DNA from 2 places in the Pseudoalteromonas sp. APC 3691 genome. Region 2 is predicted to be linked to the other one. Evidence: predicted binding sites of a transcription regulator. Region 2 holds the regulator's gene; the other holds the start of a gene.
The links. Region 2 encodes FliA, which starts transcription of late flagellar genes. Its sites were predicted from a motif close to CTAAAGNTNNNNNNNNNNNNGCCGATA; they were not measured.

Region 1: a site for FliA is predicted at 1,916-1,942, ahead of QL998_RS16640 (DUF5610 domain-containing protein). Genes of this name have one in related genera too.

What each region holds. Positions count from the first base shown of each region.
Region 1 covers NZ_JASDCB010000062.1:15,030-25,709, reverse strand. The annotation lists gene murI (glutamate racemase) at 1-681, opposite strand, end outside; gene QL998_RS16640 (DUF5610 domain-containing protein) at 747-1,886, opposite strand; gene trmA (tRNA (uridine(54)-C5)-methyltransferase TrmA) at 2,049-3,146, shown strand; gene QL998_RS16630 (thiol:disulfide interchange protein DsbA/DsbL) at 3,213-3,851, opposite strand; gene QL998_RS16625 (thiol:disulfide interchange protein DsbA/DsbL) at 3,868-4,491, opposite strand; gene QL998_RS16620 (serine/threonine protein kinase) at 4,526-5,500, opposite strand; gene ccoG (cytochrome c oxidase accessory protein CcoG) at 5,586-7,016, opposite strand; gene QL998_RS16610 (hypothetical protein) at 7,305-7,664, shown strand; gene QL998_RS16605 (hypothetical protein) at 7,664-7,870, shown strand; gene QL998_RS16600 (UPF0149 family protein) at 7,898-8,485, opposite strand; gene QL998_RS16595 (type II secretion system protein N) at 8,508-9,266, opposite strand; gene QL998_RS16590 (type II secretion system protein M) at 9,270-9,743, opposite strand; gene gspL (type II secretion system protein GspL) at 9,740-10,680, opposite strand, start outside.
Region 2 covers NZ_JASDCB010000006.1:22,457-33,136, forward strand. The annotation lists gene QL998_RS03260 (chemotaxis protein CheW) at 1-676, opposite strand, end outside; gene QL998_RS03265 (ParA family protein) at 680-1,450, opposite strand; gene QL998_RS03270 (flagellar motor protein MotB) at 1,463-2,422, opposite strand; gene QL998_RS03275 (flagellar motor protein) at 2,424-3,188, opposite strand; gene QL998_RS03280 (chemotaxis response regulator protein-glutamate methylesterase) at 3,181-4,344, opposite strand; gene QL998_RS03285 (chemotaxis protein CheA) at 4,403-6,625, opposite strand; gene QL998_RS03290 (protein phosphatase CheZ) at 6,641-7,414, opposite strand; gene cheY (chemotaxis response regulator CheY) at 7,432-7,815, opposite strand; gene QL998_RS03300 (RNA polymerase sigma factor FliA) at 7,856-8,566, opposite strand; gene QL998_RS03305 (MinD/ParA family protein) at 8,593-9,453, opposite strand; gene flhF (flagellar biosynthesis protein FlhF) at 9,446-10,680, opposite strand, start outside.

The DNA.
Region 1 (10,680 bases), on a different contig from region 2:
CACACAGAAGTTAAGTTGGTTAAGTAGGTAGTTGACTCTGTTTGCTATCGCTACACCTGAATCAAGTAATTTTACATTCCCTTCAAAATACTGACTAATAGGCTCTGCTAATATTGGAAAGTGCGTACATCCTAATACAAGTACATCTATAGTTTTATCTATATGTAGGTCATCAAGCACTTGATGCAACTTGTTTGTATCCAAAGACTCTGTAAAAAAGCATTCCTCAGCTAACGTTACTAATTCAACACTGCTATATAGATTAACGATTACATTACGTGCATGCTCAGTAATTAATGTTTTAGTGTATGAACTGGCGACCGTTGCCGGTGTGGCTAATAAGCCAATATGATTTGAACGTGTTAACTCTGCTGCAGGTTTTATTGCTGGCACAACACCTACTATAGGAATATCCGTAATTTGGCGAACAGCGCTGAGTGCAGATGTAGAAGCTGTATTACACGCTATTACAATTAAATCGACGTTAAGCGTGTTGGCTTTGATGAAATGAATAAGTGAACATAATCGGTTAATTATAGTTTGTTGGGATTGAGCACCATAAGGTAGTAATGCATTATCCATAAAATAGCTGTACTGAGCATTGGGGATACTTTGCTTGATATGTTCAAGTACAGTAGTTCCACCAATACCTGAATCAAAGACCATTATATGCGCTGACAAACTACCGTTCCTACTTTACTTTAAGATCGGCAGTTTGCCATGAGGTTTTTATAAAAGAAAGTAGTTTAACTTTGCGTGGCTTCTAAATCAGTAAGCCTGTCGGCTGCTGAATTTAACTGATTAAGGTTTTCGAACATAGACTTTGTATAATCTACTAACTTATCTATTTGTTCCTGATCTTGATTTAACCATTGGAGAATGCCAGCTAGCTGATTTTGTAATCCAAGCTCACCCGCTTTTTCAAAAGCATTTTTAAGGTCGTCATTAAAAGGGGCTAACCCCTCTGCTACTTGTTTTTCTGGTGCTGGTTTATATTCTTCATAGCTTTTAACTGTTGCTATTGTTTTTGTTTGGCGTAAATCCATAGAAAAAGCCACCAGCTGATCGCTGTCTAAACTCAGCTCTTGCGCTTGTTCAAATGCTTCATCTAAATCACCACCAAAAAAGGTTTTACTTAAATCTTGTAAGTCTTCCATCATCGCATTAATAGCTTCTTGCTCTTGCTCGTTTAAGTCACCATTTACCGACATCGAAAATGATACCTGTCGAGATTGCGATGATGAGCTTGCAAACGACTCACTATTACTATTTTGCTGATAGCCACTTGCCGATTGAGATTCAAATGCATCAGCAAAGCTAATACTTACCTCATCGCCTTCTGCTGTAGTAAATTTATACTCTGCATTACTCGTCATACTGACGTATTGGGCCTGGCTTATATTTACGCTGGCAGGTTGTGGGTTAAATAACGACTCTTCAAACTTATCCAGCCCATTGTAAATTCCCTCTTTGGACTTATTAATGCCCTCTTCCATGTCATCATTAAATACGCCTGTACCTTTGAGTTCATCAACAGCGTCATCAATCCCTATTTGGACTCCTTTGCGCGCATCGCCTAGCATATCTTTGAGCTTTTCGTCATCAGCGCCGTTAGCTTTTGCTTTATTTACAGCACTACTTACAAAATCGAGTACGTTTTTTACTATTTCATCAAAATCAAATAGTGGTTTATCTGCTTTTTTTTCTGCGATAGGTAATCCAAGCTGCTCAGCCATTTTATCGCCAAGCACCTTTGCGGCCAACTCTCGGCCTCGTTGTTGATAGCTATCTTGAGGAGACGTAATTGTAGGTTGCTGTATATCAGCTTTATTATTGAATTTATTGATGTTGTTGTTTGGCGTAAAGCCATAATTACCTATTTTCATGATTCGTCTCCTAAGCGTGCGTAGTTTATTATCGGCTATAACAACAAAAACTAAAGTACAATGTTCAATAAAACAGCATAAATGCTAGCCAAAACTAGACAAATACGCAGCGCTCCCTACAATAGCGCCGATAAACAGATCTTAGATAAGGTAGTAGCGTTAATGGCAGTTATTAAAATAGATACCACACAGTACCAAGCGCAGTTAAGTGAAAAAGAGCAGCGAATTAGTACGCAGTTTCAACGTTTTGGTGTGGAGCAATTAGAAGTATTTAGCTCAGAGCCAACTAACTACCGCCAACGTGCTGAATTTAGAGTATGGCACGACGGTGATGATCTGTTTCACATTATGTTTGATCAACAAACAAAAGAAAAAATCCGTGTTGATACATTTGACCCAGCAGCGCCTCTAGTAGGTGAAATAATGCAGGTGATGATTGAAAATCTTAAGCCTTGTGAAATATTACGCCGTAAGTTATTTCAAATCGATTACCTATCAACGCTAAGCGGTGAAATTTTAGTAAGCTTGCTTTATCACAAACCACTGGATGATGAATGGTTAAGTGAAATTAAAGCACTGAAAGAAAAGCTTAGCAGTAAATACAAAATTGACTTTATAGGTCGTGCTCGCAAACAAAAAGAAGTACTAGGTGATGACTTTGTAACTGAACGTTTAACAGTTAATGGGCAAGAGCTTATTTATCAACAAGTAGAAAATAGCTTTACTCAGCCTAATGCAAAAGTAAATATTAATATGCTGGAGTGGGCACAAGATTTATGTAAACCACTTAAAAATGATTTACTAGAATTGTATTGTGGTAACGGTAACTTTTCAATTGCATTAGCAGGTTCTTTTAATAAAGTATTAGCGACGGAAATATCAAAATCATCTGTTCACTCTGCTCAATACAACATTGCTAAAAACAACGTAGAGAACTTAGATATTATTCGTATGTCTAGTGAAGAGTTTACTCAAGCAATGAATGGCGAGCGTACTTTCTCTCGTTTAGATGGTATTGATTTAAAAAGCTATGACTGCCAAACCATATTAGTTGATCCACCACGCGCGGGCATGGATGAATTAACGTGTGACTTAGTGGCTAACTACGAAAGCATAATTTATATATCGTGTAATCCTGAAACTCTTGAGCGTGACCTTGATCACTTAACACGTACGCATAACGTTAAGCGCTTTGCTATATTTGATCAGTTCCCATATACACATCACATTGAGTCGGGTGTTTTCTTGCAGCGCAAATAAATACGCTCAGTAAACGTTACCCATAAAAAAAGCTCCTTGTAGGAGCTTTTTTAGTTTTAGCTAAACTTACTTGTTAGCTAAGTAATTAATCAGTTTGCTAATATCTTCTGGTTCAGTAATACCCGACTCACGACCTAGGTTTAATTTATACTTACCATTTACAATAAATGTAGGTACGCCACGTAGTGCGCCTTTTTCTTTAAAGTAGTCTTGATCTCGTTTCATTTTAGAGCTCAGCGTACGTACCGAGAAGCTTTTAAACAGCTTATCAAACTTATCGCCATCAACGCCCTGCGCTACAAATATATCTTTTACATCTGCAAGCTCATTAAAACTAGCGCGCTTTGTATGAATATGATTAAAGATTGCAGAGACAATTTTATCTTTTTGCGGAAGCACTTCTGCAGTAGCGAGTGCTTGGCTCATCATCTGTTGGTTTTCTGGGTCGCGTACACCTACAAAATCAACATGGCTCTTTTTAAATTTAACGTTTTTATCAAGCTTAGGCTTAAACTCACCAATTAGTGCTTCCATGTTATTACATGCAGGGCAGTAAAATGAGAAAAACTCTTTAATTTCTGGCTTTTTTGTTGCGCGCTCAGAAACAACGTCGTAATGCACGCCTTCTTCATACGTTGCTGCAAAGCTTGTTGCCGCCATAGGAAGTAGTACTGCAAGCAAACCTGCTTTAACTAATTTAATCATTATTATGCTCCGAAATTTATAGTGCTAATAAAAACGCTACTAACTCATCAAGTTCTTTTTGATTTTTGATGGTGTTGAGGTTTATTTTATATTTATCGTTAACAATAAAAGTAGGTACACCTGTAAGTGCGCCTAATTTTGAATATTTATTCTGTTTGTTTTGCATTGCTTGCTCAGCTGAAATAACAGGCATGCTTGCAATCTCTTGATCAAATGTTGCGCTATCAATACCGTTTACTTCAAGTAATTTTTTAACGTCTTTCATTTCAGTTAATGGTGCACGTTGAACATGGATACTTTTAAAAATTTGATCGCTAATACTTTGCGCCTGACCATGCTGCTTAGCAATTAAGTAAGCAAAGCTTAAATTACTTTGTGCTTGTGGTGACACGCCACCTAAAAAGTTAACGTGGTTTTTAATAAACTCAGCGCCTTCTGGCAAGCCTTTTTCAATTGCTTTTGCTACTGGTTCAAACTTAAAGCAATGTGGACAGTAAAATGAGAAAAACTCAGTTACTTGCGGTGACTTGCTTTTGTCTACATCTATAACAGTGTATTGATTATCAACTTCAAACTGTGCAGCAAGTGCTGCAAATGGTAAACATAAAAGTAATAAACTCAGTTTTAATTTTTTAAGCATTTGTATCTCGTTGTACTTGTCTTTAAATAAAATATTACGGCAATAACTTTAACGGTGCTTCTTGCAATGCTGCAAGTTGCTCTTTCAGTGCTAAAATTTGTTGCTCCCAGTATTTGTCATCAGCAAACCATGTAAAGTTCCGCACAAAAGCAGGATCACTCCATCGTTTAGCTACCCATCCCATATAGTGAATAATACGCATTGCTCGCAGCGGTTCAATTAATTTGAGTTGAGAGTGATCAAAATCACAAAACTCTTCATATGCATTTACAAGGGTGTCTAACTGTAACAGTTGCGTCGCTCTATCGCCACTGAGCATCATCCATAAATCTTGGATTGCAGGACCTTGGCGGCTGTCATCTAAATCAACAAACATTAGCGCATCACCTGCCCATAAAATATTACCAACGTGGCAGTCACCATGTAAGCGAATACTTTGCACATCTTTATACTGTTTTTGCGCCTGCTCTATCACTAAATCTAAAATAGTATAAAAGGCAGTATTTATTCCCATGGGCACTAAGTTACTTTTTTGAAGATGAACTTTGGCTGTATGCAAATACTCCTCGCAGGTAACTGTTGGCCTGTAAGTAAAAGGTTTTGTTTTAGCTACTTGGTGCATACGGCCAATCAATCGCCCCATTACATCAAGCTGATCTAAATTATCAACCTCAAATAAACGCCCGCCTACACTTGGAAACAACACAAACAAATACCCTTCGTGTTCAAATAAGCTTTGTCCATTATATAAAATAGGGGCAACAACGGGTACTTCTGCATCCGCTAGTTCAAATGCAAAGTCATGCTCTTCTTGAATTTGCTCTTTACTCCAGCGCTCTGGGCGATAAAACTTCACTACGTAACGCAGGCCATCATCCGCTTTAAATTGGTACACTCTGTTTTCATAGCTATTGAGCGCCAATAAACCAGATTCGGCGTACACACCTACGCTCTCTATTGCATCGAGTATTAGGTCTGGTGTTAAGTCAATAAAACTAAATTTACTCATACTCTTCTTATATAAAATAAAAGCGGGTTATATACCCGCTTTTGTTAATTGCTATATCAACTTACCTAATTAAGGTAAGTTGCGATTATCGCGCTTTAAAAAAGTTACTCGACTGCGATATTGTCTCATCCGGCTCATCTACCGGTGAAAGCACAAAGTTAAACTCAGTCATCGGCGCCTTCAAATCATAAGGGTCCATTACAAGTGACAATGGTACGTTATGAGATTCCCCTGCCTGCACAGTAAATGACTGCTTACCAATATACTTAAAGTTATCTAACCCTTGTACTTTAATATTAAAGGTTTGCTCGTACTGCGCTTTATTAATTACCTTTAATGTATAGGTATTCTCTACTAAACCATCAAAATCGACACGATATAATTGGTTTCGGTCACGAATAATATCAAAGTCCATTGTTTTACGCAGTGCTATATTAGCGACAAGCGCTCCCGTAAGCACAACAAGTATGACCGTGTAACCAATAATTTTAGCTCGCAGTGGATTCGTTTTATTTTCTGGGGTTTCGAGATTTCGCTCTGTCGTATATGAAATAAGCCCACGCGGGTATTCCATTTTATCCATTACGCCATCACACGCATCAATACATGCACCACAGTTGATACACTCAGCTTGTAGCCCATTTCTAATATCAATACCTGTTGGGCACACTTGAACGCACAAGTTACAGTCTATACAGTCGCCTAATTCTAAATCTTTATGGTCTACTTTACGTGAACGAGGACCACGGCTTTCACCTCGGCTTTCGTCGTACGTTACGGTGTATGTGTCTTTATCAAACATAGCTGATTGAAAACGAGAGTAAGGACAGATGTGTAAACACATAATTTCTCGCATCCAACCGGCATTACCATAGGTACACGCAGCAAAGAAAATAATACTGACTAGTGCATAACCGCCTACATCAAACGTTACAAAGTCAGGGAGTAACTCCCTTATTGGCGTAAAGTAACCCACAAAAGAAATAGCGGTATACAACGAAAACAATACCCAACTAGTATGCTTTGCCGTTTTACGCCAAAACTTATCAAAGTCCATGGGTCGTTGATCGAGTTTTTTACGCTGATTGGCAGTGCCTTCAAGCTTTTCTTCAAACCAAATAAAAATAAAGGTCCAAACAGTTTGCGGACATGTGTAGCCACACCACACCCGTCCATAGAAGGTGGTCACTAAAAACAGCGCAAATGCTGCCAGCATAAAAATAAACGCTAATATGGTAAAATCTTGAGGCCATAGCGTTAAACCAAAAATATTGTATTTTTGACCAATTAGATCAAACAGCACTGCTTGCTGGCCGTTAAAATTAATCCAAGGAAGTAACATAAACGCAAGTAGGCCTAAAAAGCCAATGCGCTGCCTAAGTAATTGATGTAGGCCTTTTACAGCACGCACATAAATACGATTTCGGGGATTGAACCTATCATCTTGACGGCTTAAATCCGGTTTTTGGATTTTCACCTCTACAGGGATATTCTTTACTTTAATTTGCTTGTCCATCGAAGTTCCTCAACGCCGCTTGGAAATAAAAATCCAGCAATACTCAAGTACTCTATACTTAAAGCTAGCAAGTTACTTGCTAGGCAGATTTACTTTAATAAATTGCCATCTCGAATACTTTCAGATATTTCAGAAATATCTGACTGCTGTTAACCATTATAACAATGTTGGTTAAAATTACTGGCATAGATCGCTAATAATTTATTCATCCCAGTTACTTGCTTTTAAAATGCAGTTTATTACACTGCATGGTAATTCAACCCTACTTAGATCAAGGTTTACGTATCCATGAAAAAATTTATTATTTTGGTAGTTGTGATCCTTGCCTTTTTTACAATCGATCACCCACTTATAAAAGAACCTCGCGAAAGGTTACTAGGTGAAGGCATTGGCTTTTTAAGTGATGCAAGCAAGGTCAACAGAAGCCCTGCTGCAAATATGGCGAAAAATAGGATCAGCAGTCAACTTAAACTATCTGAATCTGAAGGTGAGTATGTAGAAAAAACGTTTACAACAGATGACTCTGTTCAGTTATTTCACCTACGCTATTGTCGTGAGCGTGACTTAAACCTTTATTTTTATGACGACCGTTTAAATACGGTATGTAAAATAGTGACTGAAGCATTAGAACAAAAGCGAGCAAAGTAGTGGATTTTTCAGGATTAAATAAAAAAGCAAGCGACTCATTTCATAAGCAGCGCAATATGCTCAAGCAATTAGCGCAAGGCAAAACATTAAAGTGTGAGAAGTGTAATGGGGTTTTAACACTTGATTTAGCCACCAGCGAGCCTGGTAAAGGCATAGTAAATTGCAAACAAGGCTGTACGGATATTATATTAGAGCTAGGCACTTAGATTAAACTAAGCGCCTAGTATTAATAATTACTCTTCCCAACTCTCGTCGGTTATCAAGCCGCTATTAATTGCGACCACTTCAATTAGTTCAGCAAACCCTAATGCAAAGTCACCCATAGATTCATACTGATACTGACACAAAGCTTCTATTGTCATGTTATTTTGTTTGGCAATCTGAGCTATTGCTAGCTGGTCGAGTGCAAAAAAGCTTAGTGTGCTTAACGCACTTTCTAGTGCTTGTTTAAAATCAACGTCTAATTGCGGTGCATTTAACAAAGGTTCTGCATAAGCTTTCGTTGCAACTAAGAAGCCTTTACTCCACGACTTACAAAATTCAGCATCAAATGTGTCTGGTAATTTATATCCAGTTTCGAACACCTGCTCACTAATTTTGTGATAAAGCGCCATAAACAAAAAAAGCATTTCTTCATCTAAATCATTAGCTGTGTTTGGCAATATCTGCTCAAGCCACTCATGTACATCTAATGGGTTGGGCGAACAAATTACACCAAATAAATAGCCTTGGCTTTGTACAAGGGTCATTGCTTGAGATTGGGTATTTAAAAATGAGCTGAGCTGCTTTGCGTGCAACTCAGTAAATTGGGGTATTTGCATTAAAACTCTTTATATTAAAACATTAAAAGTTGAGCGGATAGCGACCTTGGTTATCTGGTCGGCCTAAAAACTTAACCGCATCATGTACATCTTTAGGTAAGCTGGCATCTGGTTTTACATAACCTGCCACTCTGAAGTCGAAATTAGCTTTAAGTGTAGCATCTGCCTCAAGGCCAAGCGTATTATCTGGGTCAATTAATATAGCAACATCACCCGACTTACAGCTTAACTTACCAGCTAGAGGTCCAATATTAAACCATCCATTTAAGCCTTGAACATCAATATTAGGGCTCGCTATTTCACCTTTTAGTGAGTCACAATAAGGTGCGCCTGAGCTGTATTCATCAAGTTCTAATATCACACGCCCTTTAGCGGTAACAGGCAGAGGAAGTTGCACACGTTGCATTGCACGCTCTACAGTTGAGCGTACTAGGGCGTCAGTCACTATTACTTTTTTATTAAAAAACCCATAACTTACATCTGCGTAACCCGAAATATCACTGCGTTCTCGTGGATTACCAAATTTTATGTTCGCATTTAGTTTGCCTGTAAATAATTTCCAGCCTGCAATATCCCAGCGCACATTATTTAACTGTTCACCATCAAAACGAACTTGCATCATTTGACCTTGCCAAACAGTGCCTACAGTTTGGCCTACTTCTAATTGCTTTGGAAAGTACGGTTTTGCTATATCTAGTGCAATATGTGCTGGTAATTTAATAATACAAAACACAATAAAACTAATTAAAAAGACAGCCGATAACGTTATTATTTTTTTCATTAATTAATTCTCTAATACTAAACGGCTTACGCGCACATAGCCTGATTTATCATCGCGACTTAAATCTAAATTTTCAATTTTTAAACCATGCTGATTTACTAGCTCATCTAGCCATTCTATTAACTGATTAAACTCTACTGAGTCAAGCGTCAAACGAAGTGAATCACTACTGGGCTGCATTTTACTAATATTGATTTTATAGCGTCCACGAGTAGAGTTTACCACTTGGCTTAAGTTTGTATTGCTAGCAACACTGGTGTTGCCTGCAGCCTTTAGCTTAACAATACTGTCATCAACCCAAGCTAATAGCTCTTGTTGTTTAATTTGAGATTGCTGTGCTTTTTCTATCGCGTTATTTAATGGCCTAAATATCCCCATTACTAAAACAAAAATAATAAACACGCCACCAGCGACCATTACCAATTGTTGTTCTTGCTCTTTAAGCGAACGCCACTGTTTCATTAACTGCTTTTTCATACTGCACCTCGCAGTTTAATTTCGCCTACGACATAATCACCGTCATTATTTAAAGACCCTTGCTCAACAGTTAAACCTTGCTTTTCAAGTATGATTTTTACTTTACCAAAAGTTTGGAAGTCTTTAGCCCGTGCACGAATTCGCAGCTCATTACGACGTTTGTCATAACGAAGTGTTTCAGGTGTAAATTCGCTGACTTGCGAAAATACATCAACCAAATTAGTCGTTAAGTCTAAAAAGCCGGATTCACTTGAGCCTTGTATTTTATCTAACGCGCCTTTAATTTGGCTTTTAATTAGATTAGGGCGAACTTTAGTTCCCGGAAATGCTTTTTGATATCTGTCGACTACTTGAGCTTTAGCTACTTCTACTTGTGTATTAAGTTGGTGTAACTCAATAGCTTTTATTGTAATTGTAGAAACCAATGCAACACTTGCTATAATTGCGGCGCCTTTCCAGTAACCCCACCACAAAGCGCTTTGTTTTTTAAGCTGATACATACCTTGGCGTAAGTTAAAATTAACGCTATCTAACTGTTTTGCAAATAATGCTAAAGGTAAGTCGTAATCGCTTGTTTGGGCTTGTAAGTTAACGCTTTCAGGAAACTGATTAGCAGGACTAAAATGTTTAATGTCGGGGTTACCCATAGCTGTTAAATAGCCATTCAACCAACTAGATTCAACCGCACTAATATGCCATTGCCCTTGCTTAAACAACCATTGGTTGTTGAGCTCAATAGCAGTTACGGCACCATCATCTGCAAGCGGTAACAACAAAGCATCGGGTAATATTCTGTATACTGATAGATTATGCTCAGCAAATAATGCAAGCCATTGTTCAAACCATTCACGGTCTGTCATTGCTACACGAATTGCATGTTGCTCACCAAGCATTGTCGGCTGCGCTACTGCTATAAACAGTTCATCTACGTCACATG
Region 2 (10,680 bases):
GCCATTTTACATCTTCTTTACTCAATGTAATGTTATTTATCAACTTCTCAGCTAATAAACCCCACTGGCTATCACCTAATGTAATCAAATATTGATAATCTAAAGATGCCTCTAATTTATCATCATATTTTTCTGGCATAACCCAACGCGCAGTATCAACAACATTAAGCTTTTCTTCTCTGTTGAGCATAACGCCTTTAAACCATTTTGGCTTACCAAACAAATGATTTACTTCACCTAATTGATGTATTCCACCTAGTGCTTTTAATGGCACAGCCAAGGTCAAGCCAGCAACTTCAAAAAATAGTGCCTGAAATTCACCATCAAAATAGTCTGATTGGCTAGTAGTTACAATCTCCAGCTCTGGCTTTTCTATAGTAGTAATTGCAGGTGCTATTACTTCCTCGTCAACCACTTCATTAACTTTTTCGGTTTCAAACGCTGGCTCAGCTATTGGCTCAATTTCAACATTGAGCAAGTCATTATCAAATGTGCTCTCTGCTGCTTTTAATTGTTCTTTAGGTTTTGAATGAATATGCTTGTGTTGTGAATCATCAGGGATTTGCTCAAGTAATTTTGCAACTGGCTCAAGGTTATCTACAGGCTCATCTTCACATAACAAAGCCCCGAGGTATTGTTTCATTACTTTTTCATTAGCAAACAATTGCTTACTCATTCATTAACCTTGTTCAATTAAATATTCTAGCAGTGCTTTATATGCGTATACACCGCGTGAGCGAGGACAATACTCTACAGGTACTTTTTGTGCAAAGCTTGCATCTCTAAATTTGGTATCCACCGGTATCACACCTGGCCAGACTTTATCACCATATGTACTTTGCAATGTTTTGTATGCCTCTAACGATGCTTTGGTACGTTTGTCGTACATGGTAGGAATTATAGTATATTGATAATCTTTTGCTTGAGAGGATTGCATCAAATCCATAGTACGCATCATTCTATCAAGCCCTTTGAGTGCTAAAAACTCCGTTTGCACCGGTACTAAAATTCGCTCACTTGCTGCAAGCGCATTGACCATTAACACCCCTAAAACTGGAGGGCAATCTAAAATGGCATAATCGTAATGTTCGCTAATTTTTGCAAGCGCTTTTTTTAGTATTAACCCCATCCCTGTTTTATTACCCATACTTCGATCAAGCGTAGCTATTGCCATAGTTGCAGGTAAAATATCCAGGTTTTGGAGTGTTGATGGACACAAAGCTTGGAGTATCTCTTCACTTTGCATACTTGTTCCACGCGCAAAAATATCGTACACACTGACTTCTAAATCCTCGGAGTCAATGCCAAAGTAATAAGTGAGTGACGCATGAGGGTCTGTATCTATAAGCAATACACGCTTGCCTTGTAATGCCAAAATACCGGCAAGACTCACTGCGGTAGTTGTTTTACCAACCCCCCCTTTTTGATTAGCGACAGTCCAAATTTTCACATTACATCCTAATTACTGTTCATTGCGCGTTGTTATGCGAATACCACCATGAGGCAAACGAATTATTTTTATTGTATCGTCATCTGAAGGAAGCTCAATTTCAGGTTCAACCACTGCAGGCTCATCAGTTTGCTCGTCACTTTTAACCTCTTGTTTTGGCGGTAATCCATACTTAGAAAGTGCGATAACAACTTTACGATTTTCTGCGCGCCCTTGTTCTGTATCGTTACTTACAAAAGGTGAATATTGGCCATAACCTTCTATCGCCATTCTAGCTGAATTAATGCCTAATGCTTCCAGCTCTACTAAAATTGACGTGGCTCTAGCTACCGACAGTTCCCAATTTGAGCGAAATATTTCATTACGAATACTTTCATCATCAGTATAACCTCGTACTCTTACATAGTTATCTACTGGTGCAATAATATCTTTAACAATCTTGACGACCTGTTTTGCTCGAGAGTGTGCAACTGAACTACCACTTGAAAATAACATACCTGAGCTTAGCTCTATAATCAGCCAATCTTGGTTCAGCTCTAAACTGGCTTCTCCATCACGGATTTCATCAATAAGCGCTGACTGTAATTTAATTAATAAACTATCAAGAGGTTTGCCTAAATACTTTTGCTGGATGTTGCTTGTATCACTTTGGCCGTCGAGTAGCTCAGGACCTTGCTCTTCTTTTAATATACTTTCGCCATAAAGAACTTCTTGTTCAGGTGTCACTCTATCTGTCAATATTCCATTACCGTTGACACCTTCACCTTGCTGGGAGTATTGGCGAGCTGACTTATCAAAAACCTGTTCAAGGGAATCTGACAATATTTGGAATTGTTCTTCTTTATTAATCGCTATCGCATACAGAACCACAAAAAAAGCAAACATAATAGTCATATAATCGGCATACGATACAAGCCAACGTTCGGTATGTTGACTTTTAGCAGCAGAGTGACGAAGTCGTCGGCGTAACATGTTATTCGTCCACTAAATTAGGGCGCTCTACACGATAGGCTTCAAGCTTTAATTCTATATTTACTGGGCTTTCACCTATGCTTATTGCAATAACGCCTTCAGCAAGCATTTCATGGTAAAGCATTTTTTGCTCTACACGCTGTTTTAACTTATTTGCCATAGGTAAAAACAATAAATTAGCTAAACCAACACCATAAATGGTCGCAATAAATGCCGTTGCAACGCCGGCGCCAAGCATTTGTGGATCGGTAATAAACGACATTGCCTGTATTAAGCCAAGCACCGCACCTAAAATACCAATGGTAGGGCTGTAACCCCCCATTGCTTCATAAACACGCGCGGCTTCAAGCAAACGATCACGCTCTAGCAGTAAATCAATTTCAAGCGTGTCACGTAGTTTTTGCTCTGAGCAGCCATCGACAAGTAAGCTTAAACCTTTTGCTGCATACGCATCTGGGTGAGCTAAGGCTTCATTCTCAAGCGCTAAGTAACCTTCTTGACGTGCTTTATGAGACCATCGTTTAACTTGCTCTATTGCGTCTTCAATATCGTATTGTGGTGCAACAAAAACCCACGAGCTCATATTTAGCATCTTTTTGAATGTGCTAGCAGAGGTTTGCAACATAACAGCGCCAAGCGTGCCACCTAGTACAATAATAAGCGCAGGGCCATTAAATAAAGCTGAAACAACACCGCCTTCTAAAGAATAACCTAGACCTATTGCACTAAGTGCTACCAATAGTCCAAATATTGAGAGTTTATCCACAACCTACCTCTCTCATTATACGCGCTGCAACATCGCTCAATGCTAAGCTTTCACTTGAAAGCCCCGCATTAGCAATGGCTTGGGGCATTCCATAAACGACACAGCTTTTCTCATCCTGTGCCCAAATAGTTGCCCCCGTTTGTTTTAACATTCTTGCACCATCACGACCATCAGCGCCCATACCTGTTAAAACAATAGCAAGTACATCGCCTTGATACGTTTTAGCTGCACTAGCAAACGTTACATCTACGCTTGGTTTATAACTTATTCTCTCGCTATGATCTTCAAATACGCGCAGCGTTCTATTTGCTCCACGCCCCTCTACCATCATCTGCTGTCCGCCAGGCGCTAAATAAGCAGTTCCTGGTTGTAAACGATCGCCTTGTTGTGCTTCTTTCACTTTTATTTGGCACAAACCGTTTAAGCGCGCTGCAAACGCGGGTGTAAATGCAGCTGGCATGTGCTGTATAAGTAAAATAGGGTGAGGAAAATTAGCAGGCAATTGAGTCAATATAGTTTGCAAAGCAACAGGACCACCTGTAGAAGTACCAATAGCTAAAAGTTGATATTGTTTTCCACTTGCTCGCATTGAGGTAACATTTGAACTTGTCGATGCAGCAGGCGCAGCTCTTTGAAAGCTTCTACCAGGCTGCTTGGTTTGAGTTGTTGATGTGCTTGCTCTTTGCGAAAGTGAACTTGTTGGTTTAGTTGAAATGGCTGGTTTAACTGGTGTTGCCGCTCTAAATGTTCGCGGTAAACGTCTTCGCCCTATATCTTTTACTTTACTTTGCAAAAGCTTAATTGCATCTTCATTATTGCGCGCAATATCTTCAAATTTTTTCGGTAAAAAATCCATTGCGCCAGCATCTAACGCATCAAACGTTGCTGTTGCACCATCACGTGTAAGTGATGAAAACATTAAGATAGGAGTTGGGTTACTCGCCATTATCTCTTTAACTGCGCTAATACCATCAAGCACAGGCATTTCGACATCCATGGTGATCATGTCAGGACGCAATTGAGCTGCTTTCTCAACAGCCTCTCTGCCATTAACAGCAAAGCCTATAACTTGTATATCGCTATCTTGCTCAAGGATTTCGCTTACTCTACGGCGAAAAAAGCTTGAATCATCAACAACTAAAACTTTAACGGCCATTTAGCTCTCTTATTAAATTTATGCGTAGGTATATATTAAATATATACCTACTTTATTATTAGCCTGCGTAATGTTTTAACATGTTTGGAACGTCTAAAATCAGTGCAATGCCACCATCCGAAGTTATTGTAGCCCCTGCCATACCTGGCGTTCCTTGAAGTAACGCATCGAGCGGCTTAATCACTACTTCTTCTTGGCCAATCAATGAGTCAACAACAAAGCCTATTTGTTGCGTACCAATTTGTACAATAACGACGTGACCTTTAGATTTTCGCTGAGAACGATCTGAGCCTTTTACTAACCAATGCTCAAGGTAAAATAACGGTATCGCCTTTTTACGCACAATAATTGTTAATTGCCCATCAACTACATTCGTCTTCGTTAAATCCAAATTGAATATCTCACTAACACCAGCCAGTGGTAACGCAAATGTTTGTGCGCCAACAATGACCATTAATGTCGGTAATATAGCCAAGGTAAGTGGTACTTTTATTTCTAAAATAGTACCGACACCAAGTTCAGACTGAATGCTTACTGAGCCATTAAGTTGCGTGATCTTAGTTTTAACTACGTCCATTCCTACACCACGGCCTGAAATATCAGATATTTCTTCTTTTGTAGAAAAGCCAGGTGCAAAAATCAGGTTATATGCTTCGGTGTCAGAAAGTCGACTCGCTTGGTCATGATCGAGTACGCCTTTACTAATTGCAATTTTTTTCAGTTTTTCAGCATCCATACCTGCACCATCATCTTTGATGGTTAGCAAAATATGGTCGCCCTCTTGAGACGCTGATAAAGTAACATTACCTGTTCTAGACTTACCTGCAGCTTCACGGACAGCGGGCATTTCAATACCATGGTCAACTGAGTTTCTAACTAAATGCACAAGTGGATCTGCAAGTGCTTCAACTAAGTTTTTATCTAGATCGGTTTCTTCACCAATAAGCTTTAAATCAATATCTTTATTTAAGCTACGTGCTAAGTCGCGTACAACGCGAGGGAAGCGACCAAATACTTTCTTAATTGGTTGCATTCGCGTTTGCATAACCGCACCTTGAATATCCGCAGTCACTACATCTAAGTTAGAGATTGCTTTACCCATCGCTTCACTGTCTGAGTTAGTCGCTAAACTAACCAAACGATTTCGTACAAGAACTAACTCACCAACCATATTCATAATTTGATCGAGTCGTTTTGTATCTACGCGAACGGTGGTTTCTGCAGCTGGTGGCGCTGATTTTTTTGGAGCTGCTGCTGGTGGTGCTTTAGCTGCTGGCTTCTCTGGCGCTTTTTCAACTGGTTTTGGAGTAGGAGCTTTAGCTGGCGCAGCTTTTTTTACTGGTTCACTCACTTGTTTAGCTGGCGGTGAAACAGGTTCAGGTTGTTTTGCAGCTGGCGCACTTTCTATCGATTTAGGAGCAGTACCTTTACCATGAAGTTCATCAAGAAGCGCTTCAAATTCGTCATCACTAATTTCATCATCTGATGAATTAACTGTATTTGCCGCTGGTGTAGCTGGTTCTACAGGTGTTTTATTGGCATCATTTTGTTCAGGTTTGCTAGTAACTTCACCAAAACTGCCAACACCATGTAACTCATCTAATAAGCTGTCAAATTCATCATCAGTAATATCACCATTAAAATCACTACTACTACTTGCTACTGGTTTTTCAACTGCAGGACCTTGTCCTTTACCGTGTAGCTCATCAAGTAAGCTTTCAAATTCGTCTTCAGTGATTTCATCTATTTCAGCATCGCTAACCGAAGGCGCTCCGCTAAATAGTTCATCAAATGCAAACGGATCTTCATCATCAGCTACCGGTGTATCCACCACTTCATTATGAGGTTGTTCAACCTCTGTTTGTGAAGAGGCTTCATTGGCTTCGGCTTCTGTTGGAGGTAGACCTAAGATATGAAGAGTATGAAGTAATTCAGGATCTGCAGGTTCAGGCTTGTCTCTGTTTTGGATAGTCGCAAACATCTCATTAATGGTGTCTAGTGCTTGTAAAATAACATCCATTAACTCTGAGTTGACTGTTCGCACGCCTTGACGTAGTAAATCAAATACGTTTTCAGCACCGTGACAAGCATCAACAAGCTCTGTCATAGCTAAAAAGCCTGCACCACCTTTTACAGTGTGAAAACCTCTAAATATAGCGTTTAGTAACTCGGTATCTTCTGGATTATTTTCCAGCTCAACTAACTGTTCAGATAAAAGCTCTAGGATTTCTCCAGCCTCTACAAGAAAGTCTTGTAAAATATCTTCATCGACTTCAAACATGCAGTTACTCTCCTCTTAGAAGCCCAAACTTGATAAAAGATCATCAACTTCATCTTGATCAGATACAACATCATTACGCGATTCTTTATCAATAATAGGGCCTTCAGGACCTGCTAAAGTTTGTGTGGCAACTGGTTCTTTTATTTTTTGTTGTTCTACTTTATTCGCGGTGCTGTTACTGTCGTCTTGTTCAGCAAACGCAGTTAAAAGATGCAGTAAACTTTCTTCTACTTCCCTAACAAGTTCAATAACACGGCGAATAACTTGACCTGTTAAGTCTTGATAGTCTTGAGCCATTAATACATTTGTCATTAAGTTTTGAAGCTCATCAGTCTTATGATGAGAGTTGTTCATAAACTTATCGATGCTATGGCAAAGTTGCTTAAACTCACCAAGCTCAATCTCGCGGCTCATTAAACGATCCCATGTCGGTTTGATATGAGATATTTCGTCCGCTAACTGTTGGGCTATAGGAAGACTCGCTTCCACTGCATCCATTGTTTTATTAGCCGCATTTTCTGTCATTTCTATAACATAATTAAGCCGCTTTTTAGCATCTGGAATCGCATCTGTCGTTATATCAGTTAAGCGAGTATCAAGCTCAAAACTTTTAAGAGCTTCGTGCAGTTGACGAGTCAACTTTCCAACTTCAGCAAATAATTCAGATTGCTCTTTAGAAGCAGCCTCTAAAATCAACTGATTTGCTTTGTCTTGCTCATCATTTTCTAAAAAAACAACGAGCTGACGAGCTTGTTCTAACGTTATTTGAGGCGCAGCTGGTGCTGGCATAAGCCTCTCCCCCATCATTAGCCTAAGCGTTCAAATACTTTTTCTAATTTAGTTTTTAATGTTCCAGCCGTAAATGGCTTAACAATATAACCATTCACGCCAGCTTGCGCCGCAGCTATTATTTGTTCTTTTTTAGCTTCTGCCGTTACCATTAATACAGGGATATGTTTTAACTTCTCGTCTGCACGTATTGCTCTTAAAAGATCAATACCCTGCATTCCAGGCATATTCCAATCCGTAACTACAAAATCAAACACTTGATTTTGCAACATAGGCAAAGCTGTAGACCCATCATCAGCTTCTTGAACGTTAGTGAAACCTAAGTCACGTAACAGGTTTTTTATAATGCGTCTCATCGTTGAAAAATCATCAACTACAAGAATTTTCATGTTTTTATCCAAAACATCCCCCAGTGAGGTATTAACCTTTGTTTACTTACTACTAATTTATCCAGTCATTGATTTTAGCTTTAAGCTTAATCATCGCCTGACCATGTATCTGACTTACACGCGATTCACTTACATCGAGTATATGTCCTATTTCTTTTAAATTCATTTCATCGTTGTAGTACAAAGAAAGCACCATTGCATCACGCTCTGGTAATGACTTAATTGCACTTAGCAAAGACTCATTAAACCTATCATTTTTAACATTATTAAAAGGTTTATCTTGTGCTAAATCTTGGCCTACAGGAGTAATAACATCCTCATCTACACCAAGGTCTTCAATGCCTAATATTTTACTCGTATTCGCATCATTTAAAATATGATGGTACTCATTGAGCGAAATTTCAAGTTTTTCAGCAACTTCTATGTCCGTTGGTTCGCGGTTCAGACTACTTTCGAGCTCAGTAATTGCTTCTGCAACTTGCCTGTTTTTACGGTGAACTGAACGAGGAGCCCAATCACCACGGCGCATTTCATCAAGCATAGCACCGCGAATACGAATACCTGCAAAAGTTTCAAAGCTTGCGCCTTTTGTTGCATCAAAGTTTTTCGAAGCTTCTATTAAGCCTATCATTCCTGATTGAATTAAATCATCAAGTTGAACGCTAGGTGGTAATCGAGCAATTAGATGACATGCCACTTTTTTAACAAGTGATGCATGCTTCTCAACAATCACATTTAAATTTTGTGTTGATTGATATCCCATAGCTCTATTCACCAGTGTTGTCATAATTAACCGTTTACTAGTTTCTCAATGAAAAACTCTAAATGCCCAGATGGTTGGTTGGGTATTGGCCATTTAACTGCTTTTGTTGCCAGCGTTTTAAACGCAAGAGCGGCTGGCGAATTTGGAAAGAGCTCTACTATTACTTTTTGACGACGCGTTGCTTTGCGCATATTTTCGTCATAAGGAACCGTTGCTACTAGCTCCATTGACACATCTAAAAAGCGATCGGTAACTTTAGATAGTTTTGCAAACAATTCAGTACCTTCACGCATACTGCGGACCATATTTGCAACAATTTTGAACTTATAAACACCATGCTCGCGGCTTAATACTTTAATAAGTGCGTAAGCATCGGTTATTGATGTTGGTTCATCGCACACTACAACCATTACATCTTGTGCTGCTCGTGAGAAGCTTAGCACCATGTCTGAAATACCAGCGGCTGTATCTACAATTAAAATATCGAATTCGGTATTCAATTCGCTAAACGCACGAATTAGTCCAGCATGCTCCGATGGTGATAACTCAACCATACTTTGCGAACCCGATGTAGCGGGTACAATTTTAATACCAGCAGGACCTTCAACTAAAATTTCGTCAAGCTCACATTCACCAGACAAAACGTGTGACAAATTACGCTCTACACGTAAACCAAGCATCACATCACAATTTGCCAAACCTAAGTCAGCATCCAGTACTAGTACTCTATTACCTTGCTGCCCTAGTGCTATAGCAGTATTTAGAGAAACATTTGTTTTCCCCACCCCACCTTTACCACCGGTTACAGCGATAACTTTAACGCCGTTGTTATTGTTTTGACTCATTTTGCGCAGGCCGCTTGCTTGATCTAATACTGTGTTAATCATACATCCCTACTGTACTTGGCGCCACTGCTTGATGCCTTGAATGTTGTGCTTTTGTTCTTTTTAAATATAATTGCTCAGCCTTTTTCACTAGTTTTTCAGCATTTGCAACACGAATATCTTCTGGTACTCGTTGTCCATTAGTAAGATACCCTATTGGAAGGCGATTTTGAATCGCAATACTAATAATCTCACCCAAACTTAATGATTCATCCAACTTGGTAAAAATACAACCACTTAACTGTACTTTTTTAAAGTGGCGTACAGTTTCTTGTAGTACATTAATTTGCGCTGTGGCACTGAGTACTAGGTAGTTTCGAATATCCACACGCTGGTTGCGCATTAACGTATTTAACTGCTCAGTTAAGCGTAAATCTCGCTGGCTCATACCTGCCGTATCAATTAACACTAGACGTTTATTTCGTAAATGATATAAAACTTCAGCTAACTCATTAGCATCTTTAACTTGTTTTACACCACAACCAATAATACGACCGTAAGTTGCAAGCTGCTCATAAGCACCAATTCTGTACGTATCAGTGGTTATTAAGGCAACTTTATCGGCGCCATACTTTTGTGCACCTAGAGCTGCAAGCTTAGCAACTGTCGTGGTTTTGCCCACACCTGTTGGACCCACTAACGCATATACACCACCTTGGCGAAGTATTTCGTTATTGGTTGTTTGCATTTGATCTTCAACCATTGTTAGCAATGCTTTCCAGCCTTGTTGACGAGACACATCATCAGGTACAAAACATGCCATTTGCTGTGCTACTTCTTTATCGATACCCATACCGACTAAACGGTCAACCATACAAGCGCGTGTTGGATCGCGACGCGCCATATCTTGCTGCATCAAGCCTGATACTTGGTGCTCAAGTAATTGACGAATTGCGTTCATTTCTTCACGCATTGTTGTCATTTCTTCGCTTTCATTATTAGGTGCTTGTTGGCGAGTGGTTACTGGGCTATCTAAATCATCAAAGTCGCGGTCTAAATCATCAAAACCTAAGCTATCCGCTTGAGTTTGTGGACGAACTGGCGCAGAAGCTTCAGGAGCAAACATATTTTTAGTACGCTGCCCCATATTAGGTTCTTGATAGTTATCAGTAGTATCAATACCCGATTGTGAAAACATAGAAGCAAGTTCAGGGGAGCGAGGACGCGGTGATTGTCGCTCTAGTAATGCTTGTAAGCTGTCAGCAACCTTTGCTTGTGGCTCAGGCTTAG